Regions from separate parts of the Phosphitispora fastidiosa genome, predicted to be linked through region 4. Evidence: riboswitches for the same ligand, from Rfam matches in the RefSeq annotation. Region 4 holds a riboswitch; each other region holds the start of a gene.
What was found. Region 4 has a riboswitch for cobalamin ahead of Ga0451573_RS09720 (energy-coupling factor ABC transporter permease). Riboswitches for the same ligand answer to the same signal wherever they lie in the genome.
Positions count from the first base shown of each region.

Region 1 (2,197 bases), on a different contig from region 4:
GACTACAGTCTTGAAGCTGTTAATATAAGCCAGCGCACCTTCCTCATCAATACCGGAAAGGGTGCCAGTCCTGCCGAGAGCAGTCAGGACAACCGTATTATCGTAAATACTGCTGCCAAAGTAAACCTGTCCGGAAACCGTACCCGCCTTTCCCTTGATAGCGTCAGCCAAATCAGCAATAACTTCAGCCGATTCCGGAGCAGCGGCATAGAGGGCACTGAGTTCTTTGGCCAAATCTGCCGCACTGAGGTTCGCACTGTCGGCAGCAGCGGCGGTTGCAGAGCTAATAACTGTTTCCCCTAAAGACAGCCCGTCATATACCCAGTCACCCACTTCAGAGATGTCTTCACCTGCTGCAACAAGGGCTTCCACACAGCGATAATCAAAATCCCACCCCGCGGCCTCATAAGTCAGTTCCCCGTCTTGATAACCCAGAGCCTTGAAATAGTTAACGGCATTGGTTATGGCATCATTCACCCTGATGGCAGCCGCGGATTCAGGCTCAAGGTCGCCTCGTGTCACAGCCAGAGCCTGCAGAGCTGTTCTGGTCCCATACATATTGGCATATGGTCCAAAGCTGCCGTCATTGTTCTGGGTGGCTGTAATATAGGATATCAAATTAACATCATCACCTACCAAGTCGGTCAGATCTTGGATTTCGCGTTTTAGGCTCTTACCGTCTCTGATCCACTGCCCGCTTGTAAGGTCTTCTCCGGCAATTGTCAGTATGTAAGCCGTATACCCATCAATACCTTCTCCAGATACAAACTTCCCATTGATAAATTCAACAGCTTTATCAGCTAACTCATCAGCGGAATAAGTAACAGTGCTTTCCTCGGCAGCAGCAGGTTCAGTTAAACCTACCGGAACAATACTGCCAAAAAGAAATATAAATATCAGCAAACCGATAAAACCTTTATTAAGCTTATGCTTTTTCATTCTGTCTCAACCCCTAAATAATTAGTATTCAACCAAAGTAATGTCCTCTGACAAACTAAAAAATCTCCCCAGAAATCTATGGAGAGATTAATATCAGGTATTCTCATACCCCACCCCCCCATCTGTCGTGGGTCCAGTGAACTTAGAACAAGCAGGTCTCCTGACTCAGGTTCACCACCCCTCTGCGCCTTCCCGGAAAATTTCCAGTGGCATTCTGCAGAGAGGCTCCCCTATACAGTGGCGGGACCGCGCCGGACTCACACCGGCTTCCCTTTTAAGCCCTCCTCCTGGTGGAGGCAGAGGCACTCATTCAATACATTTATTTGATTTTTGTGTGTTTAGCCTGTTCAGTGGCAGGAAAGAACGAAACTCCCTACCCATGGCAGAGAGTTATATGTCAGGCATACCGAAAATCCAACCCTCCCATCCGTCGTGGGTCAGTGATCTCAGAACAAGCAGGTCTCCTGACTCAGGTTCACCGCCCCTCTGCGCCTTCCCGGAAAATTTCCAGTGGCATTCTGCAGAGAGACTCCCCCATACAGTGGCGGGACCGTGCCGGACTCACACCGGCTTCCCTTTTAAGCCCTCCTCCTGGTGGAGGCAAAGGCACTTATTCTGCTTATTTTGTAGTTTTTTTGTTATTCCGCTTTGATATAATTATTGTAGCATGACAAAGACTGCCATGTCCAGAAGATTTTGTATTTGATGTTTACTCAGTTTTCTCCAGGATAATTCTGTGGTTCACCAGGGCCATTTCCTTAATCCTTGCCCTTACCAGCTTTTGCTGCCCAAAAATGTTTTCCAACAGAATGCCATCTTCACGTGAAACAACTTTATCCACACTCTCCAGAAACAGCTCCTCAACACCGTCTTTTAAGATATACGCATTTGCCTCACACACCTGTACCCACCTCCAAAATCTTCTTAACTTCATGCACCGCAGCCTCAACCAAGTGCGGCAGCGGTTCTTCCCTAATCCTGACTATTTTCACACTGCTTCGGGTCAATGGAAGTAATATTTTCTGCGCACTGCTCCCGACTACAGCTTCAGCCATAGGTGCCGTAAATTCGCCAAGCATGGAATTTGGCATGATGATATTGATTGTACCCATTATCAGGTCCGCTTTTGGGGAGTTGTAAACAACCGCCGCTTCACCGCTGGCCCCTTCATTGGCCCCGGCCTTTATCATCTGGGCAGCAGCCAGGGCATTTGTCCCCAGGGCAATTATCTCTGTATCCTCAGGAAGGTCTTTTCTGA
Region 1 covers NZ_JAHHUL010000002.1:303,426-305,622, forward strand. Annotated here, with positions in the region: gene Ga0451573_RS03755 (S-layer homology domain-containing protein) at 1-939, opposite strand, end outside; cobalamin riboswitch at 1,073-1,264, opposite strand; cobalamin riboswitch at 1,377-1,568, opposite strand; gene Ga0451573_RS03760 (CooT family nickel-binding protein) at 1,649-1,840, opposite strand; gene Ga0451573_RS03765 (DUF3842 family protein) at 1,833-2,197, opposite strand, start outside.
Region 1: it holds a riboswitch for cobalamin, as region 4 does, so the genes downstream of both, Ga0451573_RS03755 (S-layer homology domain-containing protein) here and Ga0451573_RS09720 (energy-coupling factor ABC transporter permease) in region 4, are expected to answer to the same signal.

Region 2 (2,197 bases), on a different contig from region 4:
CCGACAGTCACACCTGCCATAAGTAAAATTATAACTGATGATATTGTCACTGATGAAAAAATCAGGCACAAAATCATAGTCGTCAGGGCAAAGGCAGCTTTTTCGGCCGGATGTACCTTCCGCAGCTTATTGGCATATGCAAAACTGTCAATTTTTAGCATGTATTTCCTTTTCTTCCGCCTTTTTTCTTCCCCTGACATAACCGATGTAATACCCAATAAATCCGGCTCCCAAAGCTGCCTGAAGAGCAAACAAAAGGCTCTCGATTTCACCGCTGGGGGGTTCCCACAAGGATGAAAACCATGGCTGATAATCAGGATTAATTTGGGTAATCACTTCTTCAGCCTGACCATCGGCACCCCCGAATTCGGCTCCGCGGTTCATAAGCAATGGCACAACAGCCAGCAGCACTACCAAAAGAATTAGGATCAGATTTTTTCTCACTGCGACACCTCCTCAGTGATAACAGATAATTCCAGTAGTTCCTGCCTGCTATAAGTAGTCAGCACATTGAAAACTACTACTGTCAGAATTCCTTCCATTATGGCCAGAGGAAGCTGAGTCACCGCAAATACGCCCAGGAACTTTGCCAGGGCAGCGGTAAAGCCCCCACTCTGCAGAGGAAACGCCAGGGCTAGTTGAACTGATGTAGTTATATATGTAAGCATGTTGCCGGCAGCAGCAGCCAGAAACACTGCCAGCCAACCGGGGGCGCCGATTTTCTTAAGAACCCGGTAAATCACAAATGCTGCTATGGGGCCGACCACCGCCATCGAAAAGGTATTGGCACCAAGGGTGGTTATACCGCCATGAGCTAAAAGGAGGGCCTGAAAAATAAGTACAACACATCCCAGGACCACCATAGCCAAAGGGCCGAACATTATCGCCCCCAAACCTACTCCCGTAGGGTGGGAACAGCTTCCGGTAACCGACGGTATTTTCAAAGCCGATAACACAAAGGCGTAGGCCCCCGCCAGACCCAACAGCATTTTAACACTGGGCGCAGCAGTAACGGTTTTTTGAATTGAACGCAGTCCCAGGATCAGAAAAGGAATAGTCAGCACAAACCAGAAACCGGCCCAACTCGCCGGCAGAAAGCCTTCCATGATATGCATGGCAAAGGCATTCTGCGGGAAGGTCAGAAGAAGGGCAGCAGCATACAGGATTATGAAAACAGGCAGTTTTATTTTTTTCAAAGAGCTTTTCATAATTTCACTTAACATCCTCATTTGATTTAACCTCCTCAATTCTTATTTAATATACCTCCATAATTTGAAACAAAAACCCCGGTCATTAAGACAGTGACCGGGGATTAGCTTTAGGCTAAGCCTAAACTGACCACCTCCCCAGAACAAATTGACAGTGTGGCAGAATAGGCATCGCTGATTGTTTCCGCTGTCATCACAGGAGTAAGTATAATACCTCTTTTTACACCCGTTCTGCGGTCAAAAAGCGTTTAAACCTTGTGTTTATTAAGTTACACCCCTCAGGGTATAACACCTACTCAAATATATAATTATTAAAAGCCCATACCGGGTAAACTAAAAATTCCCTCAACACGACTGTGTGGAAGGAATAAAAAACACTAATACTGTAGTCTTCCTCCCCATTCATCGTGGGTACCGGCGGTAAGATTAAAGCAAGCAGGTCTCCTGGCTCAAGATCACTGCCCAAGCTGCGCCTTCCCGGTTCCCCGGTGGCATTTGCAGCAGGACTCCCTCTTACAGTGGCGGGACCGCGCCGGATTTTCACCGGCTTCCCTTTTCAATTCTGTCAAACAGAATCACTTGCTCATCTATATTCTTTTAATAATTGTATCATGACTGCAACTGGACTGTCCAGACAATTTTGCTTATACTTTCCAGACCATCATCCCTACTGTGGCTTCCACTTCCTCCCTGACTACACCGCCGACGGCTTCAGAATCGACTACTGCCTTTATTTCGCGTAATATCGCGGAAGTTATCTCTGTATATCCCGAAATCCAGTCCTTCAGTTTTTGAGCTGTATCCTCCACAGATTCTTCATTAACCCAGTGTGTATGAAAAAACCTCAGCGCCGGAAAATACCCCATGGCATAAACAATATTTAACGGGTAAATGATATCCATGGAAGTATCTGCCCGGATACCGCCGAACACCTGCTGCCATAGCTTCTCCTGGAGGTTGTTGCGGCGCGGTCCGGCAAATTTACTTAC
Region 2 covers NZ_JAHHUL010000002.1:285,489-287,685, forward strand. Annotated here, with positions in the region: gene cbiQ (cobalt ECF transporter T component CbiQ) at 1-218, opposite strand, end outside; gene Ga0451573_RS03695 (energy-coupling factor ABC transporter substrate-binding protein) at 148-384, opposite strand; gene Ga0451573_RS03700 (energy-coupling factor ABC transporter permease) at 441-1,229, opposite strand; cobalamin riboswitch at 1,626-1,806, opposite strand; gene Ga0451573_RS03705 (class I SAM-dependent methyltransferase) at 1,853-2,197, opposite strand, start outside.
Region 2: it holds a riboswitch for cobalamin, as region 4 does, so the genes downstream of both, Ga0451573_RS03700 (energy-coupling factor ABC transporter permease) here and Ga0451573_RS09720 (energy-coupling factor ABC transporter permease) in region 4, are expected to answer to the same signal.

Region 3 (2,197 bases), on a different contig from region 4:
GCAGACGGTTAACCTCTTTTTTCCGGATATTCAAATGAATTTTTAAGTATACTAACTGTAGCTAGGGTAGGGGAACCAAATTCGAAAAGGTGGGAAACGAATGAGTCTGTTACTTGACAGGGACATGAAGAAAAACATCATGGATGAAGGTTATCTCAGTAAGGCAATTGTGACTGTTGAACTCGAAATCAGAAAGGTAAAGCTGTACCAGGAAAAGGCACATAACATAAAAGTAAAGAAGTATTTTCAGGGGCAGGAAAACGCTTTACACTCGGGATTAAAAGACCTGAAACAGTGCCTGGCAAAGCTGGTATAAAATAATTATGGGTAAACGGAAAGGAGAAATGAGATGACAGACAGGTATGAGGTTGGGCAGGGGGAACTTACAGACCTGGACATGCTTTATGATTATAAAAAAGACTCCGCATATGCGGCTGCCTGTTATACAACAATGGCCATGGAAGTCCACCACGATTTTGTCCGGGATTTATTTATAAAAATGGCCACATTTTCTCTGGCAAGTGAGGAAAAAGTGGCAGATTTGGTAGCCCAAATGGGTGGGGTTAGCTGATAAGGCGGAATCAGACTATTTTCATAACCTAATAAAATCCTGTAGACAGAGTATATCGAATGTGATAAAATTAACAAGTGAAAAATTCAATAGCTGATACAGGTGCCCACCAGGGATAATAGGGAATCAGGTGCAAGTCCTGAGCGGTCCCGCCACTGTAAGTGATTAGTGTCTTGTGAAATGCCACTCGTTTTTTCGGGAACGGGGAAGGTACAAGCCACGATAATTCACGAGTCAGGAGACCTGCCTGTATTACGACACTGAGACCTTCGAGGAAAGGTACGGTATGTTAAAACTATACCAAAAAAGTACCGATCCTCGCTGTGGCGGGGATTTTAATTTTAGTGCAGGTAAAATGCTAAGTCAATCTCCTTCCTTAAGGAAGGTTATTGTTAAACCCATTCTCTAATCCGGTAGAATAGCTGTATTCTACCACTTTTTTTTGAGGTAATTTCTGAATGCGGCAGGAATTATACATATTGCTATAGAAACATAAATTTAGTATAATATAGTTACCGGCGGCAGAAGTCGTCCGTGCATGCAGAATGCATGTTACTGTGTTTAATGGTAAGATGTTAAAATGATTATTTTAAGATGTTCAAAAGAAACATTATAAGATATCAGCGTTTTATTTTAAACATAATAAGTTATCAATCAGGCCACGAAGGTCGGGAGGTTTGCTGAAGCAATCCCGTGTTTGTGGTTTTTTAATTTTGTGGAGGTGACTTACATGCATATTCCTGATGGTTTCCTTGATACAAAAATGATAGCTGCATCTCTGGCAGTAAGCGCTCCTTTGGTAGGTGTGGCTGTGGCCAGGACTAAAAAGGTTTTTGATGACCGGCAGATACCCAAAATGAGTGTTATGGCTGCATTTATCTTTGCAGCCCAGATGGTAAATTTTCCAATCGCCGGCGGGACTTCGGGACACCTTTTGGGAGCGGCCTTGGCAGCAATACTGCTGGGACCGTGGAGCGCTGTCCTGATAATGACAACAGTCCTGATAATCCAGTGCCTGGTTTTCCTGGACGGTGGCTTAACAGCGCTGGGAGGAAATATTCTGCTGATGGGAATTGTGGCGCCCTGGGTAGGCTGGTGGGTGTATCGGCTTTTTGCAGGGAAATCAACTGATCGGATCAGAGTGCTGGGAGCAACTTTTTTGGCTGGCTGGTGTTCAACAATTGCGGCATCGGTGGTTGGGACCCTTCTGATTGTGTTTTCCGGCTATGTTACCCTAAATATTGCTCTCCCTGCCATGCTGGGTTGGCATGTGCTGATCGGTGTAGGTGAAGGTCTGATAACATCAGTTGTGGTGGCCTATCTTACCCAGGTTAAATCCGAGCTGGTTTTTCAAAAACAGAAGGCGTGAGGTGATATATATGAAAAAAGGTGTTTTTTTAGCTCTCTTAGTGTCCCTGGCTATTGCGGCTTTTCTCTCTCCCTTTGCTTCCACAAGTCCTGATGGTCTGGAACGGGTAGCTGAAGATAAAGGGTTCCTTCACCTTAGTGAAGGAAAACAAGTGGTTAAATCCCCCATGCCTGATTATGTTATGCCCGGAGTGAAAAATGAGACTACTGCCGGCAGCCTTGCAGGTGTGGCCGGTACCCTAATTACTTTTGCTGTGA
Region 3 covers NZ_JAHHUL010000002.1:305,739-307,935, reverse strand. Annotated here, with positions in the region: gene Ga0451573_RS03785 (hypothetical protein) at 101-316, shown strand; gene Ga0451573_RS03780 (spore coat protein) at 350-571, shown strand; cobalamin riboswitch at 655-836, shown strand; gene Ga0451573_RS03775 (energy-coupling factor ABC transporter permease) at 1,302-1,940, shown strand; gene Ga0451573_RS03770 (PDGLE domain-containing protein) at 1,951-2,197, shown strand, end outside.
Region 3: it holds a riboswitch for cobalamin, as region 4 does, so the genes downstream of both, Ga0451573_RS03775 (energy-coupling factor ABC transporter permease) here and Ga0451573_RS09720 (energy-coupling factor ABC transporter permease) in region 4, are expected to answer to the same signal.

Region 4 (2,197 bases):
CTATTACGATAATGCTGCTGCTGCTTTTGCGGCCGCTCAGAAGTTTACCCGGGATATTAAGGAAAACATTGTTCCCGACGGTATTCTGCTGACCGGACCGGTGGGCGGCGGCAAAACATTTCTGGCCTGTGCCATAGCCAATGCCCTTCTGGACTGTGGTAAAGAGGTGTTGTTTGTGGTTGTTCCTGACCTCTTGGATCAGATCAGGGCTACCTTTGACCGCTCCTATGAGTACACTGAGCAGGATTTGATGGATACTGCCAGAAAAGTTGAGGTCCTGGTACTGGATGATATGGGGGCACATAATTATACTGACTGGACCGCCAACAAGATTTACTCGATTCTCAATTACCGGATGAATAACAGGCTGCCAACCGTCATGACTACAAACCTGGATCTGGCTGAGCTGGAGGAACACCTCGGTGAGAGGACCACTTCAAGAATAATACAAATGTGCAAGGTCTACCGGTTGTTGGTAGAGACAGATATACGCATTGTCAGGAGACATGAGAAAGAAGGAAATGCAAAGTAATTTACGAAATATTTGAACAACCCTTGAAGGAATAATTTGAAGGTGTTATAATAAGATAAAATTAGATATGATTAAATTTAACAGATAGGTGACCCGTAACAGGGTTGAAAAGGGAAGCTGGTGCAAATCCAGCACGGTCCCGCCACTGTAACAGGGAGAAACCCGCAATATATGCCACTGGGCTCATGCCCGGGAAGGCGCGGGGGACGATGAACTGGAGTCAGGAGACCTGCCTATCTTAGGTACACCGTTATACCTTCGATTGAAAGGCAGGTGGACATTGAAACAGTACTTTAGTTAACAGTACTTTTCCCAGTCTACCCAGACTGGGATTTTTAATTTTTACGGATGTATTTGTGTATATTAAGTTAGGTAAAGCCGGTTCTAACAATTTAATGAAAAAATGGAGATGAAATAATGCATATACAGGATGGATTTCTGGTCGGAAAATGGGCAGTCGCCTGGTACGGGGCAGCATCAGTCTTTGTTGCCAAAGGGGTTTATGACATAACCTGGCGTACTCAAAGGGTAATGGCATATAAGCCACTGCTGGGACTGGTCAGTGCAGCCGTGTTCTTTATATCGCTGCTGCCAATTCCGGTACCTGTTACCGGCACTTCATCCCATCCGGCTGGGACACCGGTGGCTGCTATTCTGGTCGGTCCTTTTGTCAGCATGGTCCTGGCAGTGGTGGCCCTTCTCCTGCAGGCGCTGTTTTTTGCCCATGGCGGGTTATCCACACTTGGCGCCAATGTCTTTTCCATGGGGGTTGTCGGATCCCTGACCGGCTTCGGAGTATTCTGGCTGGGCAGGAAAGCCGGGCTGTCTCTGGGAATCGCGGCATTTTTGGCCGGTGTTTTCGGAGACCTGGCAGTTTATTCAACCACTTCATTCCAATTAGCTCTGGGAATGCCGGGAATTAATGACCAGTCAATGCTTAAGGCCTTCCTGACATTTCTGGGCCTGTTTATGCCGACCCAACTTCCCTTAGCGCTGCTGGAAGGAGTGGTTACCGGAGGCATGGTCACATACATAGCCAAAGTCAGACCTGACATTCTCAAAAAACTGGGTGTGCTTCAGGAGACAGGTGAGGGGGAAAGCCAAAATGCAGAGAATCAGAGATGAAATACGGCGGAATTTGATTCCTGTCCTGACAATAATGTTTCTCCTGTTATTCCCACTATCAGTATCAGCCGGAGAAAAGTGGCAGGGGACAGATGACCTTGTTGATAGTAAAATGGAGGAGGTAACCGGTGTGTCCGCAAAGGAACCACTGGTAAACATAGAAGGCAACCTGGGGCTGTTTTTATTTGCAGTCGGAGGGTTTGCCGCCGGAGCAGTGGTGGGATACCAGTGGCACAAAATATTTGTTACAAAGGCGGGGAAGAACGATGGTTAAGGAATCTTACTTGATGGTTGATGCTTTTGCCCAGAGAGATAACACCTTTACCAGAATGGATGCCAGAGTAAAGGTACTGGTGTCAGTTTTAGCCCTTGCCGCAGTTGTCGGTCTACCGGGCTTTAAACTGCCGCTCTTCATATTTGCATTGACAGCAGCATTGATGTTGGTTATCAGAGTACCGTTTAAAATTATCGTGGGCAGGATGCTGCCACCTGTTATCCTGGGAATTGTGGTTTTCATTTTTATGGCGTTATTTCATCAGG
Region 4 covers NZ_JAHHUL010000009.1:30,145-32,341, forward strand. Annotated here, with positions in the region: gene Ga0451573_RS09715 (ATP-binding protein) at 1-532, shown strand, start outside; cobalamin riboswitch at 602-783, shown strand; gene Ga0451573_RS09720 (energy-coupling factor ABC transporter permease) at 950-1,657, shown strand; gene Ga0451573_RS09725 (hypothetical protein) at 1,638-1,931, shown strand; gene cbiQ (cobalt ECF transporter T component CbiQ) at 1,924-2,197, shown strand, end outside.